Regions from separate parts of the Aeromicrobium sp. S22 genome, predicted to be linked through region 2. Evidence: riboswitches for the same ligand, from Rfam matches in the RefSeq annotation. Region 2 holds a riboswitch; the other holds the start of a gene.

Region 1 (6,889 bases), on a different contig from region 2:
CGGACCGCGTCATCTCACCACGGTGACATATCAGTGTTCGTAGTCGATGGCCGAGTAGGCCTGGAGCTTGCCCAGCTGGTGCTCGCTCGTGATCTTGCGGATCGTGCCGCTGCGCGAGCGCATGACCAGTGACTCGGTGTACGCCTTGCCGGCGCCGTAGCGGACGCCGTTCATGAGCTCGCCGTCCGTGATGCCGGTCGCGACGAAGAAGCAGTCGTCGGCGGTGACGAGGTCGTTGGTGTGCAGCACCCGGTCGAGGTCGTGGCCGGCGTCGATCGCGCGCTGGCGCTCGTCGTCGTCGATGGGCCACAGCTTGCCCTGGATCGTGCCGCCGATCGCCTTGATCGCGCACGCCGTGATGATGCCCTCGGGCGTGCCGCCGACGCCGACCAGCAGGTCGACCCCGGTGTCGGGACGCGCGGCGGTGATGCCGCCGGCGACGTCGCCGTCGATGATGAACTTGATGCGGGCGCCCGCGGCGCGGATCTCGTCGACCAGGCCCTGGTGGCGGGGACGGTCGAGGACGCAGACCGTGACGTCGCTGTGGGAGATGCCCTTGGCCTTGGCGACCAGGGCGATGTTCTCGGCGACGGGCAGGCGGATGTCGACGACGTCGGCGGCCTCGGGGCCGGCGATGAGCTTCTCCATGTAGAACACGGCGGACGGGTCGTACATCGAGCCGCGCGGTGCGACGGCCATGACCGACACGGCGTTGGGCAGGCTCTTGGCGGTCAGGGTCGTGCCGTCGATGGGGTCGACCGCGACATCGCACGCCGGACCGGTGCCGTCACCGACCTCCTCGCCGTTGAACAGCATGGGGGCCTCGTCCTTCTCGCCCTCGCCGATCACGACGACACCGCTCATCTGCACGGTGTTGATGAGCGAGCGCATCGCGTTGACCGCGACGCCGTCGGCGCCGTTCTTGTCACCACGGCCGACCCACCGGCCGGCGGCCATCGCTCCTGCCTCGGTCACGCGGACCAGGTCGAGGGCGAGGTTACGGTCAGGCGCCTGGGCGGCGGGCTTGAGGCTGTCCACGGGGTCATCGTAGCGGGCCCGGGCCGTGGGGCAGTCGCGTGTGCAGTCCGTGGACGACGAGGTGGACCGGCCCCGTAGGGTGGACGCGCCGACGTCGCGAAAGGATGCCGATGAGCTCGACCGGTTCCTCCCGGGGCAATCCCGCAATGGGTGACATCCTGCGCTCCGTCGCAGTGCTCGGACTCATCGTGCTGGCGCTCTGGGCGTTCGGCAAGATCCTGTTCACCAACGACACCGCGAAGACGATCGACCCGATCGACTACGCCAAGGTCGTCGAGCAGGCCCGCCCGGTCGCGTCCTTCCCGCTGCTCGCGCCCACGTCGCTGCCGCGCGGCTGGGAGGCCAGGACCGCCCGCTTCGACCCGGAGGCGTGGCACCTCGGCGTCTTCACCGACTCCGGCGACTACATCGGCTTGGAGCAGATCAAGGTCAGTGCCGATCGTGCGGTCGACCGTTTCGCCGAGGGCAGCAAGCCCGCGGGCAAGGCCGAGGTCGACGGGCAGGAGTGGTCGGTCCGCTCGGGCCCCAAGGGCCGGTGGATCTACGTCCGCGCCGAGGACGGCGTGACGACTCTGATCAACAGCTCGGCCTCGCGCAAGGTCGTCGAGCGCTACATCTCCTCGCTGTCGACGTCCTGATCGCCCGAGCGCGAGGCGGCCGCCAGCCGGGCCTTCGCGCCGTCGAGCCAGGTCTGGCAGATCGCCGCGAGCTGCTCGCCGCGCTCCCACAGGGCAAGTGACTCGTCCAGGCTCGTGCCGCCGGCCTCGAGCCGCTGCACGACGGCGATCAGCTCGTCGCGAGCCTGCTCGTAGGGGATCTCCGGAGTGGTCTCAGTCATCGTCGGGCTCCTCTGGGGGCAGGGGGATGTCGGCAGGATGGGCGGGCAGGGCGGCCAGGGTGCGGGCGCGGATCGTGCCGTCGGCGACACGGACCGTGAGCTCGGTGCCGTCGGGGACCTGCTGGATCGACGTGATCACCGCGCCGTCGGCGAGCTGCGCCACTGCGTAGCCCCGCTGGAGGGTGGCGAGCGGGGACAGCCCTCGCACCCGGGCCAGGTGGTGGCCGATCTCGTCGCCGGCACGGTCCAGGCGGTGCCCGAGTGAGCGACGGGCGCGGTCACGGACGTCGTGGAGCCGGACCTCCTCGGCCTCGACGAGCGTCGCGGGACGGGCGAGGACGGGGCGCGAGCGCAGGTCCGCCAGGCCGCGCTGCTCGCGATCGACCCGCGAGCGTACGGCCAGCAGCGCCCGCTCGCGCATGGCCGCGACCCCGGCGAGCTCTTCGCGGACGTCGGGCACGATGCGCTTGGCGGCGTCGGTCGGCGTGGACGCCCGCAGGTCGGCGACCAGGTCGAGGATCGGGGTGTCCGGCTCGTGGCCGATCGCGCTGACGACGGGGACCGTGCAGGCGTGGACCGCCCGGATCAGCCCCTCGTCCGAGAACGGGAGGAGATCCTCGATCGAGCCGCCACCGCGGGCGATCACGATCAGGTCGACCGAGGCGTCCGCCGACAGCTCGGCCAGCGCCCGCATCACGTCGCGCGCCGAGTCGTTGCCCTGCATCAGGGCGTGCCGGACCACGAAGCGCACGTCGGGCCAGCGCAGCTGGGCGTTCTGCAGGACGTCGCGCTCGGCGGCGGAGTTCTTGCCCGTGATCAGGCCGATGCCGCGCGGCAGGACCGGCAGGGGCCTCTTGAGCCGCGGGTCGAACAGTCCCTCGGCCGCGAGCAGCTGCTTGCGACGTTCGAGCTGGGCCAGCAGCTCGCCCTCTCCCTGGGGTCTGATCTCCCGCAGCTCGAGGGCGAGGCTGCCGCGCGGGGCGTAGAAGCTCGGCTTGGCGTGCACGACGACGCGCGAGCCCTCGGTGATGGGGGCGTGCGAGGCGTCGAGCACGCTCGCGTGGCACTTGGCCTCGATCGAGACCTTGGCCTGCAGGTCGCGCAGCGTCAGGAAGCACATCCCCTGGCGCCGTGTGAGCGAGGCGATCTCGGCCTCGATCCACACGGCGCCCAGGCGGTCGACGTAGCCGGCCAGGAGCTGGGAGATCTGCCGCAGCGGTGCAGGGGTCTCCGCGCTCGTCTCCAGGGCCATGCGATCACCCTAGAGGTGGGGTCGGACTAGCCGTGCGTGCCGGCGATGGTCGTCTTGACGGCCTTGTTGGTGCTGGTCATCTTGAGACCGCCGCCGGGGCGGACCACGACGTAGCCCTGCGACCAGATCTTGTGCTTGCCGACCGGGACGCCGGTGCGCTGGGCCTCCCACATCTTGCCGCCGCCGGCGTAGATGGCCGAGTGGTACGCGCTGCCGCCGCGGCGGAACACGAGGATGTCGCCGGGCTTCTTCTTGCCCTTGGCGATCCGCTTGCCCTTGAGCTGGGCGCCGGACGTGCGGCCGATCTTCTTGCCGGCCTTCTTGTAGACGTACTGGACGTAGCCCGAGCAGTCGAAGGCGCGGGGGCCGGCGCCGCCCCACTTGTAGGGCTTGCCCTTGAGCTTGGCCGCCTGCTTGAGGACGGTGTCTGCGCGGGTCGTGGTGGTGGTCTTGGCGTTTGCGGTGCCCGTCAGGCCGGTCAGGACGACGACGAGGGCGGTGAACAGGGTCGCGAGGACACGTGTGTACGTGCGCATAGGGGTTCCTTCGTGCACGCCTGTGAAAGATGACCTGTCGGGTTCAGGCGCGAAGGATGCCTGTCGGATCGATACCGATTAACCCCAAGGCTCCGGTGGGAGCCGTCGTGCTGGGTCTTCCATGCCCGTCTCGTGTGTTGACTCCTGCGGACGTGACGGGCCTCGGCGCGTACGCAGTGCCGCCCCGGTGGAGGCAACCGGACCGACATTACAGGCCGAATCAACCTCGTGCGCCCCGAATGAGGTGTGAGGACCATCGCGTCGGGCCCGGGCGCATTGCGTGTCACCTAGGATGAAGGCATGTCTTCCCAGGTCTCCCTTGGCATGCCCCCGGTCGGTGGCAGCGTGCTGCTCGCCGATCCCCGTGGCTACTGCGCGGGCGTCGATCGCGCGGTCATCACGGTCGAGAAGGCACTGGACCTCTACGGTGCGCCGGTCTACGTGCGCAAGCAGATCGTGCACAACAAGCACGTGGTCAACAACCTCGCGGCCCGTGGCGCGATCTTCGTCGAGGAGCTCGACGAGGTGCCCGAGGGAGCCACGGTCGTGTTCTCCGCGCACGGCGTCTCGCCCATGGTCCACGCCGAGGCGGCCGAGCGTCAGCTCAAGACGATCGACGCGACCTGCCCGCTGGTCACCAAGGTGCACCACGAGGCCAGGCGGTTCGCGAGCGACGGCTACCAGATCCTGCTGATCGGCCACGAGGGTCACGAGGAGGTCGAGGGCACCGCGGGCGAGGCTCCCGAGCACATCACGCTCGTGCAGACCCCCGACGACGTCGACCACATCGAGTTCCCGCCCGGCACCCGCCTGTCGTGGCTCTCGCAGACCACTCTCAGCGTCGACGAGACGATGGAGACGGTCAGCCGGCTGCGTGCGAAGTTCCCGCAGCTGGAGGATCCGCCGTCCGACGACATCTGCTACGCCACGCAGAACCGGCAGGTCGCGGTCAAGGAGATCGCCAAGAACGCCGATCTGGTGATCGTGGTCGGCTCGGCCAACTCCTCCAACTCGGTGCGTCTCGTCGAGGTCGCGCTGGAGGCCGGTGCGAAGGCGTCCTACCGCATCGACGACATCTCCGAGATCGACGAGGCCTGGCTCGACGGCGTCCAGACGGTCGGCGTGACCTCGGGAGCGTCCGTGCCGGACGATCTCGTGCAGGAGGTGCTGGGCTATCTCGCCGATCACGGCCACCCGGACGCCGACGCCGTGCGCACCGCCGACGAGAGCCTGATCTTCGCCCTGCCGCCCGAGCTCCGCAAGGACATGAAGGCCGCAGGCGTCCCCTACAAGTAGCCAGCCCCCCAGCCCACCAGCCCACCAGCCCAGATTTGCGGAGTCCTGCACGCTTTCGCGGGCGAAAACAGTGCAGAACCCCGCAAATGTGGGCTGGGGGCGGGCTGGGGCTGGGGCTAGCTACCGCCCGGGGCGTACGACCTGGGCGCTGCCGCCCCCTCGGCGCTTGGGCTCGGCGGCCGCGATGAAACGGCCGCTCCTGTCCACCTCGATCGTCGCCGCGGCGCCGATCTCCGCAGCGGACGTGAACTGGTCGCCCGACGGCACGAGCCGCTGCCCGTACGGTGCGAGCGCGTCCTCGTAGGCCGCGATGAACTCCGGCTCGGCGGGGGTCGTGGCGGCGTTGCGCTGGGACGCACGCGGGGCCGCGACGGCCTGGGGCAGGGTCATGCCCAGGTCGATCCGGTTGAGCAGGATCTGCAGGACTGTGGTGATGATCGTGGCGCCGCCGGGTGAGCCGACGACGTACTTCACCTTGCCGTCCTTGAGCACGATCGTCGGCGCCATCGAGGAGCGCGGACGCTTGCCGGGGGCGATGCGGTTGGGGTCCTTCGGGTCGTACGCCGCGGTGAAGTCGGTCAGCTCGTTGTTGAGCAGGAAGCCGCGCCCCGGCACCGTCATCGCCGAGCCACCGGTCTGCTCGATCGTGAGCGTGTAGGCCGCCGCATTGCCCCAGCGGTCCACGACCGACAGGTGGGTGGTCGAGACGTTCTCGGTGTCGGGCTTCTCCGCGGCCGCCCGCGTCGCGCAGCCCCTGCCGTCCAGCGAGCCCGCCGCGACCGGCTTCGGCGCGGCCTGGGTCGGGTCGATCGTGCAGTCGCGCGAGTCGGCGAAGCGCTGGCTCAGCAGCGTCCGGGTCGGCACGTCGACGAACGCTGGATCTCCGACGTACGCGTTGCGGTCGGCGAACGCCCGCGCGGACGCCTCGAGATACAGGTGCAGGCTGCGGGCGGTGCGCGTCCCTCCACCGAGGCGGTGGTTCTCCAGGATGTTGAGCGCCTCGCCCACCGAGGTGCCGCCCGACGAGGACGGCGCCATGCCGTAGACCGACAGGCCGCGGTAGGAGACCTTGGTCGGGTCCTGCTTCCTGACCCGGTACGTCGCGAGGTCCCGGGTCGTCATCGAGCCGGCGGGTGCGGGCAGTGCGGAGGCGGGGTCCTTGCGCGGGTGCCGCACGACGTCCGCGATCTCGGCGGCCAGCGTGCCCCGGTAGAACGCGTCGGGTCCCCGGCTCGCGATGCGGGACAGCGTGCGGGCCAGGTCGGGGTTGCGGAACCGGGTGCCGACCTTGGGCGCGTCCCCGCCGGGCAGGAACAGCTCGGCCGTGTCGGGGAAGGCCGCGAACCGGGTCTTGTTGTCCAGGGTCTGGTTGCGGAAGGTGTCGTCGACGACGAAGCCCTTGCGAGCGAGCTCGATCGAGGGCGCCAGCGTGCGGGCGAGGGAGCGGGTGCCGAAGCGGTCGAGGGCGGACTTCCACGTCGCGACCGTCCCGGGGACGCCGACGGCCACGCCGGACGACACGAGGTCGGGCGTGAACGTGTAGGGCTTGCCCGTCGCGGGGTCGACGAACGCGTCGGGCTTGATGCCCGCCGGTGCGGTCTCGCGCCCGTCGATCGTGCTGACCTTCTTGCGCTTGGCGTCGTAGTAGACGAAGTAGCCGCCTCCGCCGATGCCCGCGCTGTACGGCTCGGCGACGCCGAGCGCGGATGCCATCGCGACGGCCGCGTCGGCGGCGTTGCCGCCCTTGCGCAGCACCTCGACACCGATGCGGCTGACATTGGCGTCGACCGAGCTGACGGCGCCCCCTCGGCCGTACGCGGTGGCGTCCGACGAGGGCGCGGACGGTGTCGCGCCGGCGTCCTGCGGGGCGACGCCCACCAGGGCGGCCCCCACGGCCGCGGCAGCGGCGACGGCGACGATCGGACGGCT
Region 2 (6,889 bases):
GAGGGTCACTGCTTCTCCTGAGGGGCGAGGGCGGTGTCCACGAGGTCGCGCAGCGACCGGGCGAGGGCGGCCGCCGACTGGGTCACCGAGGCGACTGCCTCGGGATGGTCACGCAGTACGTCGGCGACCTGGCAGATCGGGCACCACGTCGTCGAGCACGTGTGGCCGTCCGAGCCTCCTGCGCCGGAGGCGGACTCCTCGGAGCCGCCGGTCACGGCGCGGAACGGCTTGAACGCCTCCTCGGCGATCGTGCCGACGGGCTCGTCCCGGTCCGGACCGAGGTCCGCGGCGGGGCCTGATCCGGTCACAGGGCCTCGACCTGTTTCTTCAACCCCTTGAGGGCGGTGTCGATGATGACCTTCTCGGCCTTGCGCTTGAGCATCCCGAGCAGCGGCACGGAGACGTCCACGGCCAGCTGGTAGGTGACCCGCGTCTGCGCGTCACCGAGCGGCTCGAGAACGTAGGCGCCGTCCATCGAGGTCAGCATCTTGCCGGGCTCGACGAGGCTCCACGAGACCGTGCGGCTGCCGTCCCACACGTATCCGAGGTCGTACTCGTCGCGGATCGGGGAGGCGTCCAGGACGAAGTGGACCTGCTTGGCCCGTCCGGGCTCTCCCTCGACCACGACGTCGGCGGTCTTCACGCCCGTCGCCCACACGGGGTAGGACGCGAAGTCGGCGATGACGCCCATGATGCTGTCGGGGGTGGCGTCGATGACGATGTCACTCGTGGTGCGCGCCATCAGCCCTCCTCGGTCGGCTCGTGGTGTGGGTCCATGCTAGTGGTTCCGGCGGTGGGCACCCGCGCCGGGAGTCATGGGTCCTGGGCCGCAGCCCGTTGGGTTCGGCCAGGGTCGTGAGAGTAGCCTGCCGTACGTGATGCAGCCTCCTGAGCCCGATCTGGGCAACCTCACCGAAGACATCCTCGACCGCCTCCCCGAACACGCCGACGAGGCAGCACTGGCCCGGATGGACGGCGACACCTGGACCGACATCACCCTTGCCGAGTTCCACCGCGACGTGACGACGGTGGCCAAGGGCCTGATCGGTGCGGGCGTGTCCGCCGGTGACCGCGTGGCCCTGCTGTCCAAGACCCGCTACGAGTGGACGGTCGCGGACTACGCGATCTGGTGGATCGGCGCGGCGACCGTGCCGATCTACGAGACGTCCTCGACGTCGCAGATCGCGTGGATCCTGTCCGACTCCGGTGCCGTGGCCGCGATCGTCGAGAGCGACGGTCATGCTGCCCGCGTCAAGGAGGCAGCCGAGGAGGCTCCCGATCTCCAGCACGTGTGGACGATCGACGCCGGCGGTCTCGACACGATCCGCTCGCTCGGGACCGACGTCAGCGACGCCGCGCTCGAGGAGCGCCGGGCCGCCCTGACCAGCGACACCCTCGCCACCCTCATCTACACCTCCGGCACGACCGGACGCCCCAAGGGCTGCCAGCTGACCCACGGCAACTTCCGCTACGAGCTCGGCGTCGTCCTCGACGAGCTCCCCGAGATGTTCGTCCCGGGCAGCTCGACGCTGTTGTTCCTGCCGCTGGCCCACGTGTTCGCCCGCATCATCCAGGTCGGCGCGATCCGCGTCGGCGCCAAGCTCGGCCACACCGCCGACGTCAAGGACCTCGTGACGCACCTCGGGTCCTTCCAGCCGACGTTCGTGCTCGGCGTGCCCCGCGTCTTCGAGAAGGTGTTCAACTCCGCGAGCGGCAAGGCGTACGCCGACGGCAAGGGCAAGATCTTCGACCGTGCGGCGCAGACCGCGATCAGCTACAGCCGGGCTCTCGACTCCGGCAAGCCGGGGCTCGCCCTGCGCGCCCGGCACGCCCTGTTCGACCGCCTCGTCTACGGCAAGCTGCGTGACGCCCTCGGCGGCCGCACCGAGTTCGCCGTCTCCGGCGGCGCTCCCCTCGGCGAGCGCCTGGCCCACTTCTACCGCGGCATCGGCGTCACGATCATCGAGGGCTACGGCCTGACCGAGACGACCGCGGCGCTCTGCGCCAACCGCCCGAGCGATCTGCGACTGGGCACGGTCGGCAAGCCGTTCAAGGGCACCGAGGTGCGCATCGCGGACGACGGCGAGCTCAGCTTCCGCGGTCCCCAGGTGTTCAAGGGCTACTGGCGCAACCCCGAGGCGACCGCCGAGGCGCTCGATCCCGACGGCTGGTTCGCGACCGGCGACCTCGGTGAGATCGACGAGGACGGCTACATCCGCATCACCGGCCGCAAGAAGGAGATCATCGTCACGGCGGGCGGCAAGAACGTCGCGCCCGCTGCGCTCGAGGATCGCGTGCGCGCCCACGCCCTGGTGAGCCAGTGCCTGGTGGTCGGCGACGGCAAGCCCTTCGTCGCCGCGCTCGTGACCATCGACACCGAGACCTGGACCGGCAGCCTGGACGACCCCACCCTCCGGGCCGAGGTGCAGAAGGCGATCGACGACGCCAACACGCAGGTCTCGCAGGCCGAGTCGATCCGCAAGTTCCAGATCCTCCCGGAGGACTGGACCGAGGACAACGGCTACCTGACCCCCTCGTTCAAGGTCAAGCGCAGCCTGGTCCTGCGCGACTTTCACGACACGGTCGAGGCGCTCTTCGTCAGGTAGTCCCGCCACCGCGCGGTGAGCTCGTCCTCGGTCAGCCCGAAGACGTCTCGCAGCGCGGTGTCGACCGGCGTGCCCGCCAGGACGGAGCCGTAGAAACGGACGACCGCGGCACGGCCGTGGTCCCGGTCCAGCAGGCGGAAGATCATCCAGGCGGACTCGTAGACCGCGCCGAGACCGTGGCTCGCCCCGTCGAAGTCGGCGCTGGTCGGCAGGGACCGGGGCACCGTGCCGGCCCGGACCTGGGCCAGGATCTGCCCCGCGCTGACCGACAGCGGCGCGGTGTCGTCTCGCAGCGCGACGTAGTCGGCGAAGCCCTCGACGACCCAGCTCTGCGCCGGGCTGCCCACCGCGCGGGTGAGCTGGTGCGTCGCCTCGTGGCTCAGCACGACCTGGGCGGCCCGCCGGTCCATCGTCGCGAAGACCGCGGGGTTCAGCACGATCACGGGCGCCGACGACCCCGTGCTGCGGTCGAGGCGCGTCGTCACCGCAGCGATCTGTCGCACGTCCGCGACGCGCTGGCCCACGATGTCGGCCATCTGCGCCTGCGTGCGCGGCGACACGACCACGACGTCGTCGCGACCACGAGGAACGGTGCGCTCCACGGCCTGTCGCGCGGTGTCCACCATGTCTGCGATGGGCAGCCGCTGGTCTCCCCCGTCGACGGCCAGGACGACGCTGCCGGGTGCCTCCTCGACCGTCACCGCACCGGCCAGCCAGATCGGCAGGAGGCCCGTCCGCGGAGCCGCGTCGACGATCGACAGCCCACCGTCGTCCTGCGGCTGCACGCGGAACGCCACCGCGGCGCGATGGAGCTCGCCGCCGTCGAGCCCCGAGTCCGGCCCCGGCCGCCACGACACCTCCGCCACCATGCGGGCGGAGCCGTTCGAGCGGTCTGCGACGTCTCCCCCGCTGATGTAGCGCCACGAGACGTCCCGGGCGTCGAGCGCCCGCAGGGAGGCCCAGGTCCGCCGGCCGAAGGAACGTCCCCGGTCGAGATCGCCCGCGGCGGCCACGAAGTCGGCCTCGGTGGACGCGGCCGACAGCTCGCGCAGCTGTGCCGTCAGGCGGGCCGGGGCGTCAGCGGGGATGGGCACGACCCCGGGGCGTCCGGTCCCCTCGGACCACGGACGCTGCCAGAGGACGAGCGCTCCGACGAGGAGCACGAGCACCAGCGCGGCCGCCGCATTGGGCGACGGCCGCAGGCTGCGCTCGGCCAATCGGGTGTCAGCCGACCCGGGCGGCGCGGGTGAACCCGCTCAGCGAGGTGATCTCGACGCTCTTGCCCGGACGCGGCGCGTGCACGACGCGGCCGTCTCCGAGGTAGAGGCCGTCGTGCGACATGTCGCCATACGCGACGATGTCGCCGGGCTGCAGCTGGTCCATCGGCACGGCCTGGCCCGCCGCGATCTGCGGTCCGACCACTCGCGGGATCGAGACCCCGGCCGCGGCCCACGACTTCATGACGAGTCCTGAGCAGTCCCAGCTGTCGGGTCCGGTGCCGCCGTAGACGTAGGGGTCGCCGATCTGCGCCATCGCGAAGGCCAGCGCCTGCTTGCCCTTGCCCGAGCCCTTCAGGTTGGCGGTGACCTTGGGGTCGACCGTGGTGTTGCTGGTGTTCATCTTCTTCTTCTCGGCAGCGTCCAGGCGGTTGAGCTCAGCCTTGGCCGCCTCGTACTTCGTGCGGATCTTGGCACGCTTGGCGGCCGTCTCCTTCTTGGCCGCCTGCAGCGTCTTGCGCCGGTCCTCCAGCTGGGCGCGCCGGTTCTTGAGCTGCTTGCTCGTGCGACCGAACGTCGCGAGCTCGTCGGCGCGCGTGCTGTTGAGTGCCTGGACTGCGCCGAGTCCCTCGAGGAACTGCTCGGGGTTGTCACTGCCCAGGAGGCTCGCGGTCGGGCCGAGGGGCGCATCGATCTGCTGCTGGACGATCGCATCGCCGAGCGCCTGCTTCTGGCGGCGATACGTCGTGAGCTGGCGCTCGATGTCGTCGGTGAGGTCGTCGATCTCGGCCTGCGTCTTCTTGGTCTGCTCGCCGAGGGCGTTGACCTGCTCGTTGATGAGCTCGACCTCGTGGAACGCCTTCTCGACGTCCTTGGCGGTCACGGCCGGATCGGCCTGGGCCGACGGGAACGCGAACAGCGCTCCGGAGACGGTCAGGGCAGCCGCGACGGCGATGCCCCGGCGGCGGACCTGACGACGACGCTGGACAACGGTGGTGTGCATGCGCACGCAGAACTCCTACATCCTCGACGTCTACCGGGTGAGCTGACGGGTTCGGGCCGCGGATTGCCCTACGATCCGTGCACGCACGGACCGATTCACCCCACTGACGTGGTTCCCCGGTTCGCCTCAGACATCTTCCCCATGGCTGCGACGACTCGACGGCGCGTCCGACACCATCCTGGAGGGACGGCGTTCACCGGACGCACAGTTGATCACTGTAGGTGCAGGCATGGGGCAATTCAACTCAATCGCGCAGATGTCGGCGGGGTCACCCGGCCTGCGTCTCGGGACCTGCCAGTGGCGTCACGAGGCGCAGCGGCGGGGTCAGCCCCGCATCGGACAGGACCTCGAGGGCCGACATCTCGGCGGCGTCGATCTCGATGCCGGCCGGCGGTGCCCCGAGCAGGAAGGTGACCACGCAGTCGCCGCACGCGCTGGGGCTGCGGACGAGACAACGATCGCAGTCGACGACCACCGAGTCGGTGGGGTGTGACTCGTGCATTCCGGACCTCCTGAGCAAGTGGCGGCCCCGAACCGTGGGGCTTGTCGACGACGCTAGGGGCGTCCGCCGACAGAAACGCCGCAGACCACGGGCACGGGCGCACTTTGTCCGAGCCCGCACCTAGCCTGTGCGACGTGGAAGCCGTGCAAGGAACGTTCGACGAGCTGGGCCGTCATCTCGCAGACGTCACGTTCTGTGTCGTCGACCTGGAGACGACAGGCGGATCGGCCGCCAAGGGATCCAAGATCACCGAGGTCGGCGCGGTCAAGGTGCGCGGCGGGGAGGTGCTCGGGGAGTTCCAGAGCCTGGTCAACCCCGACGAGGTCATCCCGGCGTACATCACGGTGCTGACCGGCATCACCAACCAGATGGTCATCGACGCACCCCGCATCGCCGAGGTGCTGCCGAGCTTCCTGGAGTTCGCCCGCGGCACGGTGCTGGTCGCCCACAACGCCCCGTTCGACGTCGGCTTCCTGAAGCACTTCAGCTCGGCGCTCGCGATCCCGTGGCCGGGCTTCGAGACGCTCGACACCGCGACGCTGGCCCGTCGCGTGCTGACCCGCGAGGAGGTGCCCAACTGCAAGCTGTCGACCCTCGCCGCGGCGTTCTCGGCCTCGACCACGCCCAACCACCGCGCGCTGTCCGACGCCCGCGCGACCGTCGACGTCATGCACGCCCTCTTCGAACGGCTCGGTCCCCTCGGGGTCACGACGCTGGAGGAGGTGTCGACGTACACCGCGAAGGTCAAGCCCGAGCAGCGTCGCAAGCGGCACCTCGCCGACCACATGCCCGAGGCTCCCGGCGTCTACCTCTTCCGCGACGCGGCCGACGACATCCTCTACGTCGGCACGTCCCGCAACCTGCGCACCCGCACCCGCTCCTACTTCACCAAGGCCGAGACCCGCACCCGCATGGGCGAGATGGTCATGCTCGCGCAGCGCATCGAGGGCATCGTGTGCGCGACACCGCTGGAGGCGCAGGTCCGCGAGCTGCGCCTGATCGGCAAGCACCGCCCGCCCTACAACCGCCGCTCGAAGTTCCCCGACCGGCTGAGCTGGCTCAAGCTGACCCGCGAGCCGTGGCCCCGCCTCTCGATCGTGCGCGCGATCCTCGACGACGACGCCGACTACATCGGCCCGTTCCGCAACCGGGCGGCCGCCGAGAGTGCCCTGACCGCGCTGCACGACTCGTTCCGCATCCGCCAGTGCACCCCACGGCTCGCGGCGAAGTCCCGCTCCTCCCCCTGCGCGCTCGCGGAGATGGGCCACTGCCTGTCACCGTGCGACGGCTCGGCCGACCCCGCGGAGTACGCCGCGGAGGTCGAGCGGGTCCGCCTCGCCATGACGGGCGACCCTGCGGACCTCGTCGCCGCCATCCGCTCACGCATGCTCGACCTCGCCCGCACCGAGCGGTTCGAGGACGCCGCGGTGTGGCGCGACCGCCTGACGGCGTTCCTGCGGGCGGTCGTGCGCACCCAACAGCTGCGAGAGCTCACCTCGATCGAGGAGATCGTCGCGGCCGGTCCGCACCCCCAGGGCTGGGAGGTGCACGTGATCCGCCA

Evidence for each region. Region 2 has a riboswitch for cyclic di-AMP ahead of GEV27_RS11730 (C40 family peptidase). Riboswitches for the same ligand answer to the same signal wherever they lie in the genome.
Region 1: another riboswitch for cyclic di-AMP. It lies ahead of GEV27_RS05315 (C40 family peptidase); the one in region 2 lies ahead of GEV27_RS11730 (C40 family peptidase).

What each region holds. Positions count from the first base shown of each region.
Region 1 is NZ_WJWV01000001.1:1,070,320-1,077,208, forward strand. It holds gene GEV27_RS05290 (alpha/beta fold hydrolase) at 1-13, opposite strand, end outside; gene glpX (class II fructose-bisphosphatase) at 31-1,038, opposite strand; gene GEV27_RS05300 (DUF4245 domain-containing protein) at 1,149-1,676, shown strand; gene GEV27_RS05305 (exodeoxyribonuclease VII small subunit) at 1,649-1,876, opposite strand; gene xseA (exodeoxyribonuclease VII large subunit) at 1,869-3,128, opposite strand; gene GEV27_RS05315 (C40 family peptidase) at 3,155-3,664, opposite strand; cyclic di-AMP (ydaO/yuaA leader) riboswitch at 3,667-3,842, opposite strand; gene GEV27_RS05320 (4-hydroxy-3-methylbut-2-enyl diphosphate reductase) at 3,965-4,960, shown strand; gene ggt (gamma-glutamyltransferase) at 5,081-6,889, opposite strand, start outside.
Region 2 is NZ_WJWV01000002.1:643,730-650,618, forward strand. It holds gene GEV27_RS11705 (ROK family glucokinase) at 1-9, opposite strand, end outside; gene GEV27_RS11710 (hypothetical protein) at 6-308, opposite strand; gene GEV27_RS11715 (SRPBCC family protein) at 305-742, opposite strand; gene GEV27_RS11720 (long-chain fatty acid--CoA ligase) at 879-2,606, shown strand; gene GEV27_RS11725 (hypothetical protein) at 2,573-3,823, opposite strand; gene GEV27_RS11730 (C40 family peptidase) at 3,831-4,826, opposite strand; cyclic di-AMP (ydaO/yuaA leader) riboswitch at 4,840-4,997, opposite strand; gene GEV27_RS11735 (hypothetical protein) at 5,095-5,328, opposite strand; gene GEV27_RS11740 (DEDD exonuclease domain-containing protein) at 5,463-6,889, shown strand, end outside.